DNA from 3 places in the Paenibacillus sp. 2003 genome. Region 1 is predicted to be linked to each of the others. Evidence: riboswitches for the same ligand, from Rfam matches in the RefSeq annotation. Region 1 holds a riboswitch; each other region holds the start of a gene.
The links. Region 1 has a riboswitch for cyclic di-AMP ahead of J2X75_RS27295 (HAD family hydrolase). Riboswitches for the same ligand answer to the same signal wherever they lie in the genome.
Positions count from the first base shown of each region.

Region 1 (7,003 bases):
AACTGACAACGCATGAATGATTCGAGATCTTCAGCATTACGAATGGTACCCTCCCTGATATGGATATCCATGCCGAAGGAATGGGTGAACCCTCCAACCTGAATAGAGGAATCAAGCAGGTTGACATAATCGAGCAGCTTATTCCCACGGTTCACAATCATTCGCCTCCTGTGTTCGTTAAATGTCACTTATAGTGACATTTATAATCCTTTTTGTTTGCTTTATGTTTATAAATCCGAATTATATGATAGTTATCTTCCCATAAATGTCCACTTTTTGTCAATGGTATCCGTGAAATTTAATGGATTAAATCTGTAATTTAATATTTGTGTTATTTTATATAACTTAATGTGTCATTTGTGTGGTGGAGTGCAGGGAGAACTATATAGAAGGAAGGACTATATATAAATGAATCAACAAGATCGGCTCTTACCGAAAAAGAGGAGATCAAATCTAATAATATGCAGTTCATGGGTAAAGATGACGAGATTATGCGATTTTTGATGAAAATGCCTAGCTGAAAAAGTAGTATTAAAAAATACTTTACTTTTAGTTCTGAACCCGGTATAATCAATTCTGTTGCCGATTATTTACGACATGCGGTCGTGGTGGAATGGCAGACACGCTATCTTGAGGGGGTAGTGGGCGTATGCCCGTGGAGGTTCGAGTCCTCTCGACCGCATCATATGAACGATGAAAAAGAAGCTTTCCGTTATTGGAGAGCTTCTTTTTTTGTCTTTTTCGAACAGTATGACATCTGGGTTGAGAAAAAAAGCCATCCATTACCGGGGCAATGGTGCTCTACCTTACGGCTACGGGTGGCCTGTGTATTATTTTTGAAGTAAGTTCTTGATATCTTCTTCAATCTTGTCCGGTGTTGTTTTGGGAGCATAACGTTTCAGTACCTGTCCGTTCTGATCCACAAGGAATTTGGTGAAGTTCCATTTGATTGCTTTGGAGCCGAGCAGGCCAGGAGCTTCTGTGCTAAGGTGTTGGAAAAGAGGGTGAGCGCTTGAGCCGTTCACATCAATTTTCTCAAACATTGGGAAGCTTACGCCATAATTCATCTGACAGAACTCGGCAATATCGTCGGAAGATCCTTTTTCCTGTGCAAACTGGTTGCTTGGGAAACCAAGAACTTCAAATGGAGCATCTTGAAATTTGTCTTGCAGTTCTTGCAGACCTTTGAATTGAGGAGTGAGGCCGCATGAGCTTGCCGTATTCACAATCAGGAGCACTTTGTCACGGTAGTCGGACATTTCAACTTCTTGACCGCGAAGGGTATTCACTTTGTAATCGTAGACTGTCATCTAAATCGCCTCCATTTATTTACTCTTATATCTTCTATTATATTGGCTACAATTAAATATTGCAAAACTAATGTGGTGTTAAAAGCATCAAAACAGGCAAGTTGTGCAGAATACGTGAATGAATTGCGAAGTGATTTTCGTCAGAGTGAGAATTAGATAGCCTTGAAGAGATGGATAGAGTATAACCTTATTGTAAGCGTTATTATAAACGAGTATTGGCAAAAATCTGCCGATTTGGTGATCTGTAAGGACTTTACACCGTCATGGCGGGGGTGTATGATTCATAACGTAATTTCAATTTAAACTAAATTGTACTTGAAAAACGAAACAAACGATAATATCGCTCGATCTTACCTTAAGATATACGAACGATGTTTTAATCGCTGAGTTTCCATTCATTGATGAATGGGAAACGGGGGAACCAACGGAATGCGCTGTCCAGGACAGTGGGCATTCATGGGGTGAATTTTCCGGTGACAGCCGGAAATAGGGCGACTCTCGCGCCCGAATCCGTCAGCTAACCTCGTAAGCGTTAAAGGGAGAGGCAACAAGCCGTACGCTGGTTCATGGTGTTTTCGCCATGGGTTATTTAAGAAGCGTTCGGGAGGCCTTGGTCCCCCACGCTTCTTTTTTGTTGTCTTTTCACGCCAAGGGAGGAACGAATGATGGATACTGAGATGATTTTAGTGACTGCTCCAAATGAAGCAGGACGCAAATTTATTAAATTGCTGATGTACAAAAAAATGCCGTTTGCCGTTCTAACCAACAGTGCAGGGGAAGAGCGCAGACTCCGTAGAATCGGAGTAGAACATGTCATTCGCATGAATACAGCTGCAGCTCAAAAATGGTTTTTGCCGCAGGGCAGCGTAGGTAACGTGTTTATTTTCGAGAACAGCCTGAATCTGACCTGTCGTTATTTACAGATCTGCCGTTCATGGACTTCGAAATCCCTGTGCGTCATTACGGAGCAGAGTCATCCTAAGGGCATCTATCGGGGCATGGGCGCAGACCGGATTGTATATTCGCTCAATGGGGAAGTTGGCTTTCTCCTCAATGGTTAATGCCATAGCTTGTGATTGCTCAGGTGTAAGGTGCCTGTTATAATTGAATGTATCGATAAACGGAAGTTTGAGGAGACTCATGCATGATGGTGAGTCTTCTTTTTTATGGGTTTAAAGGTGAACGCGAACTTTTAGATTAGGATCAGGAATCACCTGTGGCTTACAAGGAGGAATTGGCGTGCCGGATGTAGGTGGATTGAAATGGTTGTTTTTTGATGTTGGAGATACGCTGGTGGATGAATGGGAGCCGGTTGATGATATTATCGGACAGTTCGTCCGCGAAGCCTGTGCATTGGGGTATCCGGTGAAGATTGAGGCGGTACGCGAACTGTTCGCGAACTGTTACCAGAAATATGAGCAATGGCCTATGAGAGTGGCGATTCGCACATTTGTTGAAGACGAGGGACACCAGAAACAGATTCAGGACAAGTTGAAGTTTCAAAAAGATCTTGAACGTCCTTTTCCTTCAGCGGATTCCGTTCTTCAGCAGTTGTCACGGCATTATCGCATTGGTATTATTGCCAATCAGAGTCCTGGAACGGAAGAGAGACTGGAGAGCTACGGGTTGCGGAAGTATGTTGATGTTCTGGCATGTTCGGCTGAAGAAGGAGTGTCCAAGCCAGACCCTGAGTTATACGCTGTGGCCTTGAAGCAGGCCGGTTGTAAACCGGAGGAAGCCGTCATGATCGGCGATCGGATCGATAACGACATTATACCTGCTCGGAAGCTGGGCATGCGTACGATTCGAATTATGCAGGGTTACGGAAGATTCCAGCCAGAACTATCGGATGACAAACGTGCGGATTGGACTGTGGATTCATTGGATCAACTCCTGCCATTACTGATACCAAATCAGGATTAGATTTAGATGGTTGTTTATTGGAGTTTGAGTTTTACTATAAAAGGAAACATGTTGCTGTATTGCAACAATAAAGGCTGATCAACTTGGGTATTGCATACCAGAGTTGATCAGCCTTTTTAGTATTTAGTCGATTAGAACGAGATTAGAATAACCGGATCGTTTGAATGATCAGATATACATTCAGCACAACGATAACAGCTGCAATGAACCATGAGATGATTTTGAGCCACATTTTGTTGGCGAATGCACCCATGCTTTTTTTATCACTTGTGAACATCACCAGGGGAATTACAGCAAAGGGCAATTGAAGAGACAGCACGACCTGGCTCAAAATGAGCAGTTCTTCTGTGCCATGTTCTCCTGCAATGGCTGTCACAATTACCGCCGGGATGATGGCGATCAGACGTGTGACTAGTCTGCGCAGCCAAGCCGGAATTCGAATGTTCAGGAAACCTTCCATAACGATCTGCCCAGCGAGTGTACCTGTAAGGGTAGAGTTCTGACCTGATGCTAACAGCGCCACACCGAACAGGATACTTGCAACCGTTGTACCCAAAAGAGGTGTCAGCAGATGGTAGGCATCTGCGATCTCGGCAACCTGCGTCATGCCAGCACTGTGAAATACAGCAGCAGATACAATCAGGATGGCCGCATTGATGAACAGGGCCAGTGTCAACGCGATCGTAGAGTCCATGGTCGAGTACCGAATGGCTTCTTTTTTGCCCTGTGGTGTCTGTTCGATCTGACGGGTCTGCACAATGGAAGAATGCAGATACAGATTATGCGGCATCACGGTTGCTCCAATAATACCAATGGCGATGTAGAGCATAGCCGGGTTTTGCAGAATCTCAACATTTGGTACAAAACCATGGAGCACACCGCCCATATCCGGTTTTGCCAGAAACAGGTCAATACCGAAGCAGAGGGCGATGGTTGCCATCAGCACAATGACGAGAGTCTCCAAGGCACGGAAGCCTTTGTTTTGCAGTACAAGAATCAGGAGTACATCAACTGCGGTGATGATAACGCCGTATAACATGGGAATGTTAAATAACAGCTTTAACGCGATGGCAGAACCAATGACTTCAGCCAGATCGGTGGCTGCAATGGCAAGCTCACACAGTATCCATAACATCATGACAACAGGCATGCTGAATCGTTCACGACAGGCTTGAGCCAGATCCCGTCCAGTGACGATGCCGAGCTTGCCAGCCAGCGACTGAAGGACAACGGCCATCAGGTTTGATAACAGGATAACGGATAACAAGGTATACCCGAACTGTGAGCCGCCTGCGATATCTGTTGCCCAGTTCCCGGGGTCCATGTAACCTACGGCAACAAGGTATCCTGGGCCTACAAAGGCGAGGAATTTCTTCCACCATGCGGCATTCTGCGGAACTTTCATGGAACTGTGTGCTTCTCCAAGGGAAGGGGCGATGCCCGCAGTAGACAATGATTCTCTTGAAGTAGCGTTGAACGGATTTTTTTTACTCATACGATAATCACCTGACTTTGAATTATTGATTTGGAAATATTGTTGCGGAACAAACCGCTCATGATATATCTAAATTTTTATGTTTATTGTTACATTGTACTCCTTCAATTGTTTTTGTCTAGTGCAACTTTTATGTATCAGCACAAAATTTCGGTTGCAGCTTGAAGATGCCCCTTCGTATATTACCCAACCTTAGGGAAAATACAGCCATGGCATTGAAATGCATGAAAATAATAAAGTTGTAAAAGCTGATAAAGATATAAAATTGCGTTTCAAAATGAGCCAGAAGTTTAAATTGAAAGGAAGGCAGTAAAAACTATATGGATAAGGGAGAGATTCTTAATGGAAGCTTTATATACAGCAGTAGCGACAGTTAAAGGTGGACGTACAGGTTCCGTGACTTCTTCGGATGGCGTGCTTAAGCATGATCTGAAAATGCCAAAAGAGCTTGGTGGCTCCGGTGGTGAAGGTACTAACCCTGAGCAGCTTTTTGCCGCTGGATATGGAGCATGTTATGAAAGTGCCCTTGCCAATGTAGCACGCAAAGCAGGTGTGAAATTGGAGGATGTGGTCGTTACAAGTAACGTATCCATTGGTAAAGACCCTGCGGATGACGGTTTCCAGCTGTCTGTTCGTCTGGACGTTAGCATGCCTGGTGTAGATCACAGTCAAGCAGAGGAACTGGCCCGCAAGGCGCATGATTTCTGTCCATATTCCAAAGCAACACGTGGCAACATTGATGTTGTTTTAAACGTAGTCTAAGATTTGACTCCCGGCAAGTAAAGGGAACATATAGAGCAGGGTATCCCAGATACCTGATGTTCGACTACAAAGCCCTGCTGGCAATCGGCAGGGTTTTGTGTTGATTATAATATATGGACATGATGCAGGAGATTAGATGCCAGATCGCGTACTATTTTACATAATTGCACTCCCACTTCATGCTACACATTCCATAAAGGGGGAACAAAGATGAGTATTGAAGAGATGATCGAGCGGCGATTTGTGTGTACGAAATGCAGGGGGACGGATTGTAACATTAAGGAAGTTTCCATGTCAGGAGCAGGCCTGAGCAAGATGTTCGATATCCAGCATAACCACTACCTGTTCGTGGCTTGTGCTTCCTGCGGGTATGTTGAAGTATTTGATCCGGATGTCTTGAAAGGGAAAAAACAGGGGCAGGTTGGGACTATTCTGGATATTCTGTTTGGCGGGTAGACATGCGCGAGTTGACATTGAACTGAAATTTCTTTAATATAACTTAGTACTGAGTAGTGTCATTGCATGAACCAAATTTGAATTAAACAGGTGATATCCATGTCTTATAGACCGCGTATTGCAGATTTAGAATTAGCTTATGGTAACAAGGAAGACGGATTGTACGAATTCAAAATGAATTTGGTAGACGGTACAAAATGCCGTGTATTCTACTCCCGTTCCCCGGAATGGAAGATGACTAATATCAGCCGTTTGCAGAAAACGCCTTGTCCAGTATGTCGCAAAGATTTCATTTGCAAATGTATGGACCAGTGGGCAAGTGACCTGCATCAACAAATGATCGATGACCAATGGATGGAAAAGGCAGTTACGGAGTAATTGTCGGACAGATACGAGCGTGGGCACAATGCCTGCGCTCTTTTTCTTTTTATTTCCATTAATGCGAGTTCAAAAAGACCGGTTTTCAGTACCGAGAAGATGGGATGAAGCTAGAAATGGAGTAGCGGAGCGTAGGGAAAACTACGTGAGCAACGGACATTTCGGCTGAATTCCATATTCGATGCTGATGATGCCACCAGGCATCCTTCGTAATCAAAAGCGGACTTTTTGAACTACTTCTAGAAGAAATAAATTTAGAATTAGTGAACAAGAAGGCCCAGATTGGGTAAGTTACTCTAACCGCAACAATAGGAGGCAGCGAATATGACAGCAACTCAAACGGATGTGCATCAGGGACATCCCATCGTACTGGTGGATGGCGTCTGTCACTTCTGCCAGGGCTTAACCAAATGGATTATTAAGCGTGACCCCGAAGGGAAATATCATTTTGCATCGCTCCAATCGGATGTAGCCAAGGAACTGCTGGCGAAGGGCAATTTGTCGACAGACAGTATGGACACCTTTGTTCTGATTGAGAATGGAAAATACTATACACGTTCAACCGCTGCACTGCGATTGGCTAAAGGTTTGAAGTTTCCTTATCCATTGTTATATGTGTTCATTATTGTACCGAAATTTATTCGTAATGCAGTCTATAACTGGGTTGCTCGCAACCGTT
Region 1 is NZ_JAVDTB010000011.1:40,987-47,989, forward strand. Features, by position in the region: gene J2X75_RS27280 (urease accessory protein UreF) at 1-155, opposite strand, end outside; tRNA gene J2X75_RS27285 (tRNA-Leu) at 600-682, shown strand; gene J2X75_RS27290 (glutathione peroxidase) at 831-1,310, opposite strand; cyclic di-AMP (ydaO/yuaA leader) riboswitch at 1,682-1,857, shown strand; gene J2X75_RS27295 (HAD family hydrolase) at 1,973-2,371, shown strand; gene J2X75_RS27300 (HAD family hydrolase) at 2,550-3,233, shown strand; gene J2X75_RS27305 (Nramp family divalent metal transporter) at 3,376-4,728, opposite strand; gene J2X75_RS27310 (organic hydroperoxide resistance protein) at 5,071-5,490, shown strand; gene J2X75_RS27315 (zinc ribbon domain-containing protein) at 5,701-5,946, shown strand; gene J2X75_RS27320 (hypothetical protein) at 6,046-6,324, shown strand; gene J2X75_RS27325 (thiol-disulfide oxidoreductase DCC family protein) at 6,649-7,003, shown strand, end outside.

Region 2 (7,003 bases), on a different contig from region 1:
GGGATATTTCTTCTATCGAATGGTACAATCGGCTGTCATCCCACTGCTCCTGCGCTATCCAGATGCTGATGCAGGGGAGCTGAGTACACTTTTGTTCAAAATGGAAAGTCAACTTAACCTGTCTACCCATCCGGAGGTTCATCGTTATCTATGGATTCTAGGGGGCATGCTGCTGGTTCGCATGTTGATCAGCCCCCTCATTCAGGCAGGACTGCTCTACTCACTTCAGCACTTTAATTCTACAGAAGAGCGCATCCCCTTTGTCCGCGGAATCAAAAATCTGTGGAAACCGATGCTGCTGCTCCACACCATACGTACTTTATTGATACTTCTGCCCGCCTACTGGCTCATACCGAAGCTCTACTCGATTCTCATGGACGGATTTCATTCCCTTCAATTACTTTTGCCTGGTATACCTTATGTTGCTGCCTGGATTGTATATGGTTGGATCATCCACCATGCCATACTCTACATGCAGTTCGGTGTGTCGGCACCAGAAGGAGAAGGCGGGGCTCACGGTACTCTCAAAGCACTCTGGATTGCACTGCGTCATCTCACCGCTGTAATCGGCATTGCACTCCTGCTGGGCGGAGTACACCTGCTCGTCTTTGGGGCATTCACTTCAGCCTCATGGTTATTAACGGGACTTACCGGACTTATACTACAACAGACGTATCCACTTGCCAGATGTCTATTAAGTCTGTGGAAAATATGCAGCCATTTCCGATTATGGCAGTCCAAAATATCCAAAGGTGAGAGCACATAGTTTAAAAATTGTTACCATCACATGTTAAACTCATGGCCTAATATGTACTTATAAATAGGCAAACCTCAACCTTTCCCCGTCAAAGGTCGAGGTTTTTTTTGCTAAATTTGTTGCTAAACGTTGCCAAAGCCGTACTCCTCTGTTACAATAATCGCAGTGAGTTTTTAGTAACAACTTTGTAATCTTTACATTCATATTTGTAACTACTTAAAATTAAATCGTCATTTCTTGATTTCGCAGGTGCATAACTAGCATAGCCAAATTCCTGGCACCTGGGAAGCGGGGGAACCAGTTATGGGTGAATTGATCTTGCTACAGAGGGATCATAGGGGACCTTCAACCGAATCCTTAAGCTAACCTCGCAGGCGTTGGAAGGGGAATATCTCTTGTTCAAGAAGAAATTAACCGCAGCTGTACTTAGCATCACATTCGCTTTATCGCTTGGTGCAGGTAGCGCATTCGCAGATTCAAAGATGGACACAGTAATTGATTCAGCAATGGGAACTACATACAAAAGTGGGGGAACAACGCTTAACGGCTTTGACTGCTCCGGATTTACACGGTATGTATTCGACAAGTTGGGTATTGATTTGGCACGCCAATCCAGTTCCCAATTCGACATGGGCGATTCCGTATCCCGCATGGAAATGAGAGCTGGCGATCTGGTGTTCTTTAATACAACAGGTAAAGGCGTATCCCATGTAGGAATCTTTGTAGGGGATGGAAAGTTCGCACACTCCTCTTCTTCCAAAGGCGTTACGATCAGTGCATTGAGTGAAAACTATTGGGCCAATCGTTATGTTGGCGCGAAACGGATTATGAGCACGGACGCATATGAATCACTGGCCCTTGACTAGGGACAAGCTGAGCAACATGATGCTGTAACCATTAACCATACTGGAACGAAGCAAGAAGCATAACAGAACCGCCCGGTACATTCTCCGCAGGAATGTATCCGGCGGTTTTTTTGTGCTTCAATCCTTATTTATATTACAAGTTATACTCGGGGTATATCCTGCGACATCAGCAAGTCCATTTTGCGTTCGTTTGTCCGTGCCCTTATGATGTTTTTACCCATCCCGTTATAATATAAACGGAATTACCGGAACTTTTGTTTCATTTTTTTTCTTGGGAAGGAAGACTTGCTAAATGAACATCTCTTTTGTAGAGTGGACAAAGAGTTCTGTTTCAAGGAAAGGAGCATGCAGGTGTATGAAGGAAACCCCTGTGACGTTTCACGTTGTACCCATGCGAGAAGAACATGCGGAGCTTATCTGCAGTTGGCAGTATGACCCGCCTTACAATATCTACAGCTGGCTCCCCTGGGAGCAGATGAAAGCTCTGGAAGTGGAATTCGGAGATGCACAGCTGCGGCAAGAGCAATATGCGATCGTCCTGGATCAGAACGATCGTATATGTGGGTTTGCTCAATACTTCCCACTTCAAGGGGTAACCCGGATTGGCCTTGGCATGCATCCAGAGCTGTGTGGTCAGGGTCAAGGCACAGCTTTTGTCACGGCCATTGTACAGGAAGCCATTCGCCGAAATCCGAAGAATGAGATCGATCTGGAAGTGCTCACTTGGAATGCTCGTGCCATTCAAGTCTATCTGAAGAGTGGATTTGTCACCCAGGATACATACGAGCGACAGACCCCAAGCGGCTTAAAGCCCTTTCACTGTATGGTTTATGAAGGGCCTCGTGATTAAAATCCATTGCAAAACAACCAAATTTGCGCCTTGTTATGTGATTAGTTCAAAAATTTCCCACAAAATGCTATGATGTCAGTACAGGTTCCGTTATAATGATATGGATAGTTTCAGGTTAGATGATCTTTCATTCTGGAGGGGACATAAGGGATGCACAAATGGATCATGAGCGGAGTATTTTTTGCAGCATGCGCTTTAGCTATTGTTTTAATGTTTACGCTTCCAGGGAAAGAAGAAGTGGCTGAAGAAGCCAAGCCAACCATGCCGGAAGTAACATTGGATGCCGGACAGGCTGAAGCACTGGTCAAAGCCAATTGTATCTCCTGTCACGGGGATCAGCTTCAAGGTGGCGTAGGACCTGCTCTGGCAAACATCGGTAGTCAGGATGATCTGGAGAAGATCTACACTACGATTGTCAAAGGTAAAGGCGGTATGCCTTCCTTCAAGGGCAAACTGCAGGATGAAGAGATTGCCAATATCGCCATGTGGCTGTCAGAGAAGAAATAATCTCTGCACACGCATAACAAAGAGGCGCTTAATCCCCTTTTGGGAGAATAAGAGCCTCTTTGTTATATCAATTATTAAGCCTCTGCGGCATGCTCAGCCAGAAAGGCCTCAACTTCACGTGCGGACGGCATCCCGGACTGGGCGCCGAGCTTTGTCACGGATAACGCGGCCGCACCCATGGCGAAGCCTACGGCCGCGTCCAACGTCTCACCGCGCGCGAGGGCTACCGCCAGCGCGCCGTTGAAGCAATCGCCAGCGCCGGTCGTATCGACGGCGCTTACGGCGTAGCCGGGCGCACGGCACGCGCCGGCACGCCCTGCTTGTACGCGGCCGCCAGGTGCCGCCGCGTACACAGCCCCCTCGGGGCCGAGTGTCGTGACGACAGCGGCCCCGAGGGATGCAGCGAGCTCTGCGACCGCCGCATCCAGGTCTTCCGGCCGGAGATGATCCCGGCCGGTAAGCACGGCAAGCTCACTGCGGTTCGGCGTGACAACGTCGACGCACCGCAGGAGCTCCTGGGGCAGACCCGGCACCGCGGGAGCCGGGTTGAGCACCACCAGTGCGCTGCCTTCAGCCGCCAGTTGGGCGGCGCGGGTAACCGCTGGCAGCGGGATCTCCAGCTGCAGCAGCACCGCTGCGGCTGCAGTCAGGCTTTTTACCGTATCCGCCTCTTCCAGCATCGCAGGCACCACCTGCCCATTCGCACCAGGAATAACGATAATCCGGTTGTCTCCCCGAGAGAGCCAGATGGAAGCCGTCCCTGTAACCGTGTCTTCCAATATGCGAACCTGCGAGGCATCTGCCCCACTTTCCGTCAGACTGTGCAGCAGACGTTCGCCAAAACCGTCCGATCCCACCGCACCAATCATCGTAGTCTGTCCACCCAGACGCGCAGCGGCAACAGCCTGGTTCGCCCCTTTGCCACCAGCGAGATAATGCAGCTCCTCACCACTCACCGTCTCTCCCTCTTCCGGAATCGTGTCTGTCTTCACCACGAGATCCATATTGAGACTGCCTACGACAGCAATAAGAGGTTGTTTCTGATTATAGTCTGACATGTATGGTTCACTCACTTCTGGCCGCGCGATAATAACTGACCTCGTTATTCCGACCTCATTTTGTCATAAGCTTCGTTATATTGCCCTGCTTCCTTGATATCTACAGATGTGATACCACCCGCATCCCATGACGTGAGACGCAGCGTAACCGTTGTATAATCAATCGTAATAAAAGGATGATGATTGAATGCTTCCGAGATCGCAGCGACCTCATCCACAAATGCAATCCCTTTCATGTAGTTGGAGAACACGAATTTACGTACAATCCACCGTCCCTCTTCCAGTTCCCAGCCTTCCAGCCTTCCCAGATGAGCTTCGACTTCCTCTTGCGAAAAAACCATGCGTTATCTTCCTCCCCATAGGATGGTACATTACAGACTTGAGTCCGTATAACCACCGACACCTTCGGCGCTATCAACAGCAACCTCAAAGGCCAGGCTCACCGCCATTCGGTTGGCCCATTTCACGACTAACATCTTACCACGGACAAGCTTCAAAATCCAATCAACTACATGGCATAGAACCACTAACCATAAGGCTTTGAGGGCAATTCCAGTTCCATTCATACCCTTGAAAATGCATGTAAACGCACTAAATTAAAGGTACAAACGTCAACTCTTCTTCCCCGATCAAAATATGAATGCGGTGCTGTTCCTTATCATGGATGACCACGCCACTTCCAACCGGAATAACAGACTCCTCGCCCAGCGCATAGAACAAATCCTCCGCCAACGCCTCATCCACTTCAAGTTGGTCAGATGCAGCCAGTCTCTCCCACTCTTCCGCGTCCATTTCAAAGAAAACATACCGATCCGGTATGCGTCCGATTGCCGTTGTCAGATCTGTCAAAATTCCTTCATAATCCCGTCCATGCTTTACGCCCATTGGCTTTTCACTCCTATTCGGCCCCTAAGGAGCGGATTTGATCTTATTATACCTGAAAATAGCCCTTAAAAAAAAAGGCCTTCTGGTCGATAAATACATATATGACCGTTTTAACTGTTTTAGCAACCGTAAGGAATGCCTAACATTGAACGGATTGCGGCCAAAAATTCGTCCGGAAGCCCGAATACAGCCGCTTGAAAGGATTCAATTTTATCTCATGGATGAGGTGTATGATGAACATTTCAACGATTATTGGACTAGTTTTTGGACTGGTCTCCCTTGTACTCGGTATGTTCCTGAAGGGTGCGCCCTTAATCAACCTGGTTAACAATCCGGCAGCCTACGTTATTATCTTTGTTGGTACAGCAGGAACTATCTTTATCGCATTTCCAATGTCTGAAGTTAAGAAAATCCCTAAGCTTTTCGGGATTATTTTCAAAAATCAAGTACTTATTGATCGAGTGTCTCTGATCGGCACGTTTATGGATTGGGCTTCCACTACCCGTCGTGAAGGTTTGCTTGCACTGGAATCAAAAGTAGAAGAGATTGACGATCAGTTCCTTCGTGGCGGTATGCGTATGATTATCGACGGCAACGATCAGGAATTTGTAAGTGATGTACTGATGGAAGATATTCATGCTACAGAAGAGCGCCACCGTGGCGGTGCTTTGATCTTCGCTCAGGCGGGGATGTACGCGCCAACGCTCGGGGTTCTCGGGGCCGTTGTAGGTCTCATCGCAGCACTTGCCGATCTCAGTGACATGGAGAAACTCTCCCATGCGATTGCGGCAGCATTTATCGCAACACTCCTTGGTATATTTAGTGGTTACGTGTTATGGCACCCGATGTCTAACAAGCTGAAGCGGATGTCCAAGCAAGAAATGGAGATCAAGCTGATGATGGTTGAAGGATTGTTATCCATACAGTCTGGTGTATCCACCATTGCCATCAACCAAAAGTTATCCGTATTCCTGACACCTTCCGAACGTAAACAACTGGAAGAGAAGGAGGGATCATCAGGTGAAAAAGGCTAAAAAGCACGAACCACATGAAGAACATATAGACGAGAGCTGGTTGCTTCCCTATTCTGACTTGATGACCTTGTTGCTTGCCCTGTTTATCACGTTGTTCTCCATGAGTTCACTCGATGCAGCCAAGTTCGAGCAGATGGCTTCCGCACTAAGCAGTGCATTGAATGGAGGCTCCGGTGTTCTGGATCATACGTCCATGAATCCGGATACGCCAGGTGCCGATCTGGGTAAGAACAAACAGGAACCTACAGAAATCACCAAGAAAACACCAGCTCAGATAACGGATGCACAGATGGCTCAAAAAGAGCAGGAAGATCTGGAGAAGCTCAAGAAACGGCTTGACCAGTATATCTCGAAGAACGGACTTTCGGACCAGCTGAACACCAAGCTGAATCAGTCTGAATTGAAGATCACCATCAGTGATAACGCCCTGTTCTCCTCAGGCCGAGCAGATGTGAAGCCTGAATCACGATCCCTGGCCAAAGCAATCTCAAGCATGCTGCAGGAGTTCCCTGAATATGAAGTGGTTGTATCCGGTCATACCGATAATATTCCCATTTCGAACAACCAATATAAGGATAACTGGGATCTAAGTGCAGATCGTGCGCTCAACTTCCTGAAAATCCTGTTGCTGAACTCGCAATTGGACCCTTCCAAATTCACACCAAGTGGTTATGGAGAGTATCACCCGATTGCCAGCAATGACACCAATAACGGACGGGCACAGAATCGCCGTGTAGAGGTATCTATCATTCGGAAGTATCAAAGTAACAATACAAATGTAAAAGCCGTTGGCGAAGGAAACTAGAGGCCTGCAGCGATTCATTAACCAAAGACCGTTCTCCAGGTACAAGGAGAACGGTCTTTTGGGTTTATATAAAGCTTATGCTTGGTTTATCTCTACATTTTTTCACACTATTTCGGAAGATTCACCTGTCAACTATTCCAGTGAATAGTCCAACAGACCGCCCAACTCTGCTTTTTCAGCAGCGGTAAGCTCTCTCCAAGAACCTGTCGCCATTTCTCCAAGATGAATGTTCATGATCCGA
Region 2 is NZ_JAVDTB010000016.1:13,234-20,236, reverse strand. Features, by position in the region: gene J2X75_RS29775 (hypothetical protein) at 1-766, shown strand, start outside; cyclic di-AMP (ydaO/yuaA leader) riboswitch at 1,012-1,149, shown strand; gene J2X75_RS29770 (C40 family peptidase) at 1,153-1,623, shown strand; gene J2X75_RS29765 (GNAT family N-acetyltransferase) at 1,979-2,473, shown strand; gene J2X75_RS29760 (c-type cytochrome) at 2,624-2,980, shown strand; gene rbsK (ribokinase) at 3,055-4,038, opposite strand; gene J2X75_RS29750 (4a-hydroxytetrahydrobiopterin dehydratase) at 4,083-4,379, opposite strand; gene J2X75_RS29745 (hypothetical protein) at 4,630-4,923, opposite strand; gene motA (flagellar motor stator protein MotA) at 5,157-5,957, shown strand; gene motB (flagellar motor protein MotB) at 5,944-6,762, shown strand; gene J2X75_RS29730 (pseudouridine synthase) at 6,895-7,003, opposite strand, start outside.
Region 2: it holds a riboswitch for cyclic di-AMP, as region 1 does, so the genes downstream of both, J2X75_RS29770 (C40 family peptidase) here and J2X75_RS27295 (HAD family hydrolase) in region 1, are expected to answer to the same signal.

Region 3 (7,003 bases), on a different contig from region 1:
GGCTTTGATTCCACCCCAGCCTTCCTTTTGGACCGTATCATAGAAGCCAAGATCTTTCGCAAGCTCATTCTTCAGATCCTCTGACATGACACTTCTTCTTCTGCGACTCATGAACCATCCTCCTCCAAAGTATCCTTCATAATGTGATGAGTTCGTTCACGTTTTGGACATCTTGTCATCAGGCTATATTCAGTTTCCTGCATTGCTTTAAGAAACTGTCCCTTCACCTGTCCATATAGTATGCCGCGACCGTTCCTCGCTCATTCCTGAGTATGTATGGGTTACGTTAGAGGACGAATTGGTGTTTAAAAAAACAAAAAAGCGATCCGCCTTGTGGGGCGAATCGCCTGTAAATCGATACTTACGTCTCCATATAGGAGCTATGCGTCTGGCTGCCCGGGTCATAAACCATGACTTCCACCGACTCCGTAAGTATATCCGCATAACTATAAGATACTCGCTTGAAGGTTTCTTGCTCCTCATCAAGCTTAACAATAAAAACAGAAGGGTACGTTTCTTCCAATACACCCGTACGCTCAATGGTCTTACGGCGGCCACCATTAGCCCGCAACATAATTTTCTGACCAATATGTGCATCGAGATTGCGTTTGATATCCAACAGCGTGTTTTTAGCCATTGTCGACGACCACCTCTTTTCTTGTCCATTATACCGGATTTTACAGTCATTGTCAAATCAAAACTAATTATTATATCAGCATCAAAAAGTTGTTGTCAATGAATTTTTTTGCAAACAAAAAAAGCCCCAAATTGGGACTTTAAATGGCCTACATCAGACTGCCGACGGGTTCACTTTTAACGTAGATAAATCATTCAGCCCAGGCAGACCTACCCGGTAACTCCCCCGTGTCTCGACACCACCCACACCCTGGCTACCACTGATGGTATTGTGCAGAACATCACTCATATTGACCGTATCACGCACAGATGTGAAGGAGGCCTTGGCTGCCACATAGACCGGGTCAAGTGCATGAATGAGAATTCTGCCTGGAGAACTGGCAAAGTTCGCTCCAGCGCGCAGCAGTGCCTCAAAATGGGACTGACAGGCCCCTGCCACAATAGTGAGTGCGTCCAGATGGCGTTCATATTGTCTGGCCACCTGAATGGCCGACACAAAATTTTGCGAGTTCTTGTAGCTACCAAGACTATATAAGTCATAGGGCTGACGTGTCTTTAGCACCCCATCATGACCCGTAATAACTACGATATCCGGACGTACTTTGGGTAATAAGCGGTATAAGGTATCTGCCATTGCCGATTCATGGACATATTGTCCCTCTGCGGGCACACGAAGTTGCTCATAGAGATCCATACTTTTTTTCAAATAGTTCGGATCTCCATCCAGATGAAGCACCTTTCCAGGCATTTCAAAATAAGCCGGTTCCTGCTGAGCAGACCAATCCTGTACCAGACCTTCACGATTCCGCTCAGCCTGTTCCATACGATTCTGCTGCAGGCGAGACAGGGTCTGATGTGCTTTAACATGCGCCTGTCTGGTCTTGGCGCTTTGCGGTTCATAGGGAACCTGTATCAAATCGTCCACTGGGGAATCGGCAAGCAGCCGGAACTCAGTCCCTTTAATGACCGCAGCATCCAACTGGAGGCCTTCCACCCGAAAAGTCACATCGCCACCGTATGACTTCCGAACGACCAAGTCTCCGATATTCATCAACGTAATCACCTCTACCCCATCGTATGGGCAAAGACCCGGTTTGGTTCATTCAAATTTTACAGCGCTGCACGTACCCCTGCTTCCCACATTACGGTGCTGAGTGTAGCGTACTCCTGCAGACTCAATGTCTCTCCGCGTCGGGACGGTTGAATACCTGCCTGCTCCAGCAGAATGTCTGCCTGTTCCCGGTTCTCCTTTGTGAAGAAGCGTGCCTTCAAGTTGTTTGAGATTGTTTTTCTCCGCTGGGCAAAAGAAGCCTGTACCACTTCGAAGTAGTGTGCTTCATCCGGAATCTCCACTGGCGGTTGCTCACGCACTTTCAGCTTAATAACAGCTGATTCCACATTAGGTTGCGGAATGAAGACTGTAGGAGGCACAATACACACAAGCTCCGGCATACTGTAGTACTGAACTGCGATGCTCAGACTGCCGTAGTCTTTTGATCCTGGTGCAGCAGCCATGCGTTCAGCCACTTCTTTTTGGATCATGACAACAATGCTGTCTACCGGCAGCTTCTCTTCCAACAGTTTCATCATGATTGGAGTCGTTACATAATAAGGCAGGTTAGCCACGACACTGACTTTGTCCACGGATGCAAAATCCGTATTAAACAACTCAGCCAGATCAAGCTTCAGCACGTCCCCATGATGAACACGTACATTCGAATAAGGCTGCATCACTTCTCCCAGGATGGGGATCAAGCGCTGATCAATCTCTACGGCTGTGACAGGACCAGCTACCCGAGCGAGTCGTTCCGTAAGGGCTCCAATACCCGGACCGATCTCCAGTGCACCCTTGGACTGGTCTAAATCGGCTGCATTAACGATTTTGTTCAGTATATTTTGATCGATCAGAAAGTTCTGGCCCAGACTTTTCTTAAATGAGAATCCGTGTCTTTGAATAATTTCTTTGGTTCGCTTGGGCGTTGCAATTTCTATCGTCTCTTCCATGTCCTTCATATGCTCACAATCCTTCACGTTCAATTTGCGCTAATGCTGTAGAGAACTCTTCCCGTGTAATCTGAAATACACTGAGACGTTTGTGAAACTGCTTCCCGTTACAATATCCGATGCCCAGCAGATTGCCCATCTCCATGCGACGTGCAGCAGCCTGCGGATGCACAATAAGTCCTGCCGCGATCAGGTCCTCCCAATCGATCAGGCTCGGAGCACCTTCGTATGAAGTATGTACACGCGCCAGAGCATGACGGATCGCCTCTGGTGAGGCATTCTCCACTCCAATGTCTCCTTTGCGCGTCGCATCGGCTTCCGGAATGAAGGCATGTTTGCAGCCAGGGACCTTATTCGCAATAATTTTACGAATGCGTTCGCCAGCATGATCCGGATCTGTCAGTACAATGACTCCCCGTCTCTCCTGAGCAAGCGCAATCCGCTTCAGAATGCGTTGGTTGATGGCTGATCCACCTGTTTCTATTGTATCGGCTTCAACGGCACGACGGATGGCTACCGTATCGTCACGGCCTTCCACCACAATGACTTCTTTTATCATGTTCCATTTCTTCCTTTCTAACGCAAAAAGAAGAGGAATATCCTCTTCTCTGCCAAACGGCGGGGGAGACTGAATTCAGACTCCTCCGCCGCATATTCCGCATGAATCATTCATGCAACTATTTTATAGCATTCCCATTTCAAAGTAAAACGATTTTAGTTCGCTTCCGGCTTCACCGGACCGATCACGTAGACCGTCTTGCCTTTCTTACGTCCAAAATTCAGGGCATGCTTCACACTGTCATAATACACATCAATTTTGTTGCCTTTAATGGCACCGCCTGTATCTTCCGCACGACGGAATCCCAGACCTTCGATATATACCCACCAGCCAATTGGAATGACTTTGGGATCAACCGCAATGGTGCGTCCTTCCGTTACACGAGTACCGGAAGCTGTTTTAGTTCCAATGCCAGGCTCTTCGGAAGAGTAGGCAGTCATGGATACATTTTTAAGTACTTTGGAGTATTTAAAAGAAGTCCCGGATACGGTAATTACTTTGCTGCCCGAGGCAGATGTTTTCTTCGAGTTCGTTGTTGTAGCCTTTTTGGTTGTTGAAGTTTGAGCCGATACGGTCTGAATCTCTGGTTCTTTCACGACCGGTTTTGCTTTGGTGCCGACAGCAATCACTTTATCTACACGATTATTCGCGACAGATTTGCCGACCATTTTTTTGGAGACCAATTCCCCATCCTGAAATACCTTTTCGATGTGCTGTACAAGTTTGCCTTCCTTGCCGTTCACAACGACACGGTTATCCCCTTTGTACAAGCTAGGGTCAGCCGTTTTAATTACTTTGTAAGCGATCGGATGTTCTACATCCACTGTACGCTTTGTTACGCGCACTACACGAATCTTCATATCCGCTTTGATCGAAGTTCCAAGCGCCGGATACACTTTATCATTACTTTCAACTTGAATACCTGATTTTTGAATTGCATCTTCTACCGATGAATCGGTTGTATACAGAGTCTTGGTGTCTCCGTCTGCCGTAATGTTGACTGGAACGGCCCGCTCAATAACGATTCGGTCTCCATCTGTAATCGCCCCGTTCATGGACATGGATACCTTATCGTGAGGGCTGACTGTGATCGACTGCTCCTCCAGCATTTCCTGAAGCATTCCTGTACGAGTCTCTACCACCTGAGCTTTGCCATCAATAACCAGTGAAATTTGTTTCCCGGCCTGACCGTAAACGACTAACAAGATCATGATTGTAAGCGCAATTGAGAAAATCGCGATCAATGCCATTTGACGCATGTTCTCATGCTTCCACCGCAACGCGAAAGACTTACTGGATGATCGTGACTCATGGGTCTCTTCTGGTTGGAATGTGCCCACTTCTCCGTCCTCCTTCATAGCCTCGCCGTCTAAAGTAATGCATGATGTCTTTGACGTGACTATACCAAATTTTCTACAGAACACAGATTGGACCAACATAATCCGGTTCTGCACCATGAATCAATCTTCGCAACATGATGTCATCCTCCTGAATACCTACCGTATGATGACAATATTTCTTTTATTCAAAAACAAAAAAGCCAAAGAAAGAGTGTAAGAGGAACTCTTTCGTGGCTTCCGAATGATTTTGAATATCGGAAATTCATGCACGAGGTTGCCTCTCTTTTTCCGCTTGCGAGGTTAGCTGTCGGGTTCGGGCGAAAGAGAGCCGCCCTATCTTAGGTCACCCGCTCATGGCGGACGCCCTTGAATTCACCCCGAGACCCAAAGAAGAAATCAAATACGGCTTCGCAGTTCCCTTCGCTGCTTTTGGGTCAGCGAACGTTGCGCATCGGCCAAATACACCGATGTTTAAGCCCTATTGGTTCCCCCGCTCTCCGTTAACGGAGACTCAGCGAGACTGATTCATGAAAGTAATGTTGTTTCATCGGAAAGTGTCCCTTTGTTCATCCCCCGAACATCTGTCCAATTTTCCGCACAACAATTCACTGAAAAGATGATATCCTGTTTTGATGCATGTTGTAAAGCGTTGATCAAGTACGTTTTTCTGAATATTTGGTTAAAATATTGTAATATTCTTGATTTATTTGGATCAAAGGGCAAATTACCTCCGCTTACCTGCCTTTTTCACCTCATTTGCTCGTTTTTTTAACGAATTCCAAATCGTTCCATGGCATTTTTGGTTGTTATTGCAGCAATTTCCTCCACCGAAATGCCTTTAATTTCCGCTGCTGCCTCTGCAACCAGACGTACATGCGCTGTCTCATTTCGCTTCCCACGATAAGGGTGAGGTGTCAAATATGGAGCATCTGTTTCAATGAAAAACCGGTCCATAGGAACCTTCGCCAGCACCTCTTTGGGCTGCTTTGCATTTTTGAATGTGATCGGTCCTCCGAAAGAGAGATGGAAGCCCATATCTAGACAACTTTTCGCTGTTTCCCAGCTGCCCGAGAACGAGTGCATTACACCACCAACCTCACCCGCCTTCTCTTCACGCAAAATTCTTATGATATCCTCATGTGCATCCCGATTATGGATGACAATCGGCATGTTCACTTCACGCGCCAAAGCAATTTGTTGTCGTAATACGCGATGCTGTATTTCTTTTGGTGATGTATCCCAATGATAATCCAATCCAATCTCACCGATCGCAACCACTTTTTCATGTTTGCATAAAGATGCAATCCACTCCAAATCGCCCTCCTGCATTGTGATCGCATCTACGGGATGCCACCCTACAGCTGCATATATAAAGTCATATGTTTCAGCGAGTTTCATTGTGGTTGGAATTGTCTCCCGGTTAAAACCAATGTTGATCATGCGACCAACTCCTGCATCCACAGCACGCTGAATCATGTCCTCGCGGTCCTCGTCGAATTGTGGTGCATCCAGATGTGTATGTGTGTCGAACAGCATCATGTCTGTATCTCCCTTCATGTCGAAATAACGACTATCTTCTTTTTCAAAATCAAATTTGTAAAATTCAATAATTCAATGACTCATACATAAAACATTTTGGGTATCTGTGTATTACATCATTACGTTTGTTTCTTCACAACTACAATATATAGAAGATATACGGATATTCTGATCTATATATTGCTAATTGTGCTCATTCTTCCTGCTTGCATTTACAAAATTATGTCGATCTACATATACGCCCCATTAAAGCAGATTACTGTATCATGAAAAATAGCTCTTTTAGAAAGTGTTTTGATATCGAAATTCTTCATCGGATTATACCCACACGATTACAAGAAATAGGGGCGTATATGTGACGGTAATTCGTGAATAATCGCATCCACCTTGTTTTGCGGGTAATACAAATGATGTTTCCCTCGGTGAAGCCCACTGATGGAACGGACAATGTCAGATACTTCTGACAACTCACGTAAATTGTCCTGTCGATCCAGAAGAAGAATCTGCTTATCTGTAGATTCATCCGGACGAAACACATCATACGGATTATCCGAGGGAAAATCAATTTCAAGATCATATTCGGGATCGAGACCAGCCTGTACAAAAGCTTCCCGAATCTCTTCCATCATTGTCAAGTCGACCTGTTCAAGCTCTACATACTTATATAACTTGCGATCCATAAAACGTTCGCATAACTCACTTAGAACAGTATCGTCCTCCTTGCGCCACTGCGTAAATGCCGTCTGAATTAAGGCTTCATCCAACTGCAAATATTCATCTACGGATAATTCTCCTGCAAATAATTGAGGGAGTGGATCAATCATGAAGCGAAATTTAAAACCATGTTGTATGAGTGTTTTTGCTCGCTTGAATATTTGCCGCAATATAATTTCAGAACTACGAGTTACCGGATGGAAGTAAATCT
Region 3 is NZ_JAVDTB010000014.1:47,831-54,833, forward strand. Features, by position in the region: gene J2X75_RS29155 (small, acid-soluble spore protein, alpha/beta type) at 1-111, opposite strand, end outside; gene veg (biofilm formation stimulator Veg) at 362-637, opposite strand; gene yabG (sporulation peptidase YabG) at 791-1,687, opposite strand; gene rsmA (16S rRNA (adenine(1518)-N(6)/adenine(1519)-N(6))-dimethyltransferase RsmA) at 1,747-2,649, opposite strand; gene rnmV (ribonuclease M5) at 2,654-3,199, opposite strand; gene J2X75_RS29180 (resuscitation-promoting factor) at 3,355-4,539, opposite strand; cyclic di-AMP (ydaO/yuaA leader) riboswitch at 4,813-5,066, opposite strand; gene J2X75_RS29185 (TatD family hydrolase) at 5,308-6,078, opposite strand; gene J2X75_RS29190 (HD domain-containing protein) at 6,411-7,003, opposite strand, start outside.
Region 3: it holds a riboswitch for cyclic di-AMP, as region 1 does, so the genes downstream of both, J2X75_RS29180 (resuscitation-promoting factor) here and J2X75_RS27295 (HAD family hydrolase) in region 1, are expected to answer to the same signal.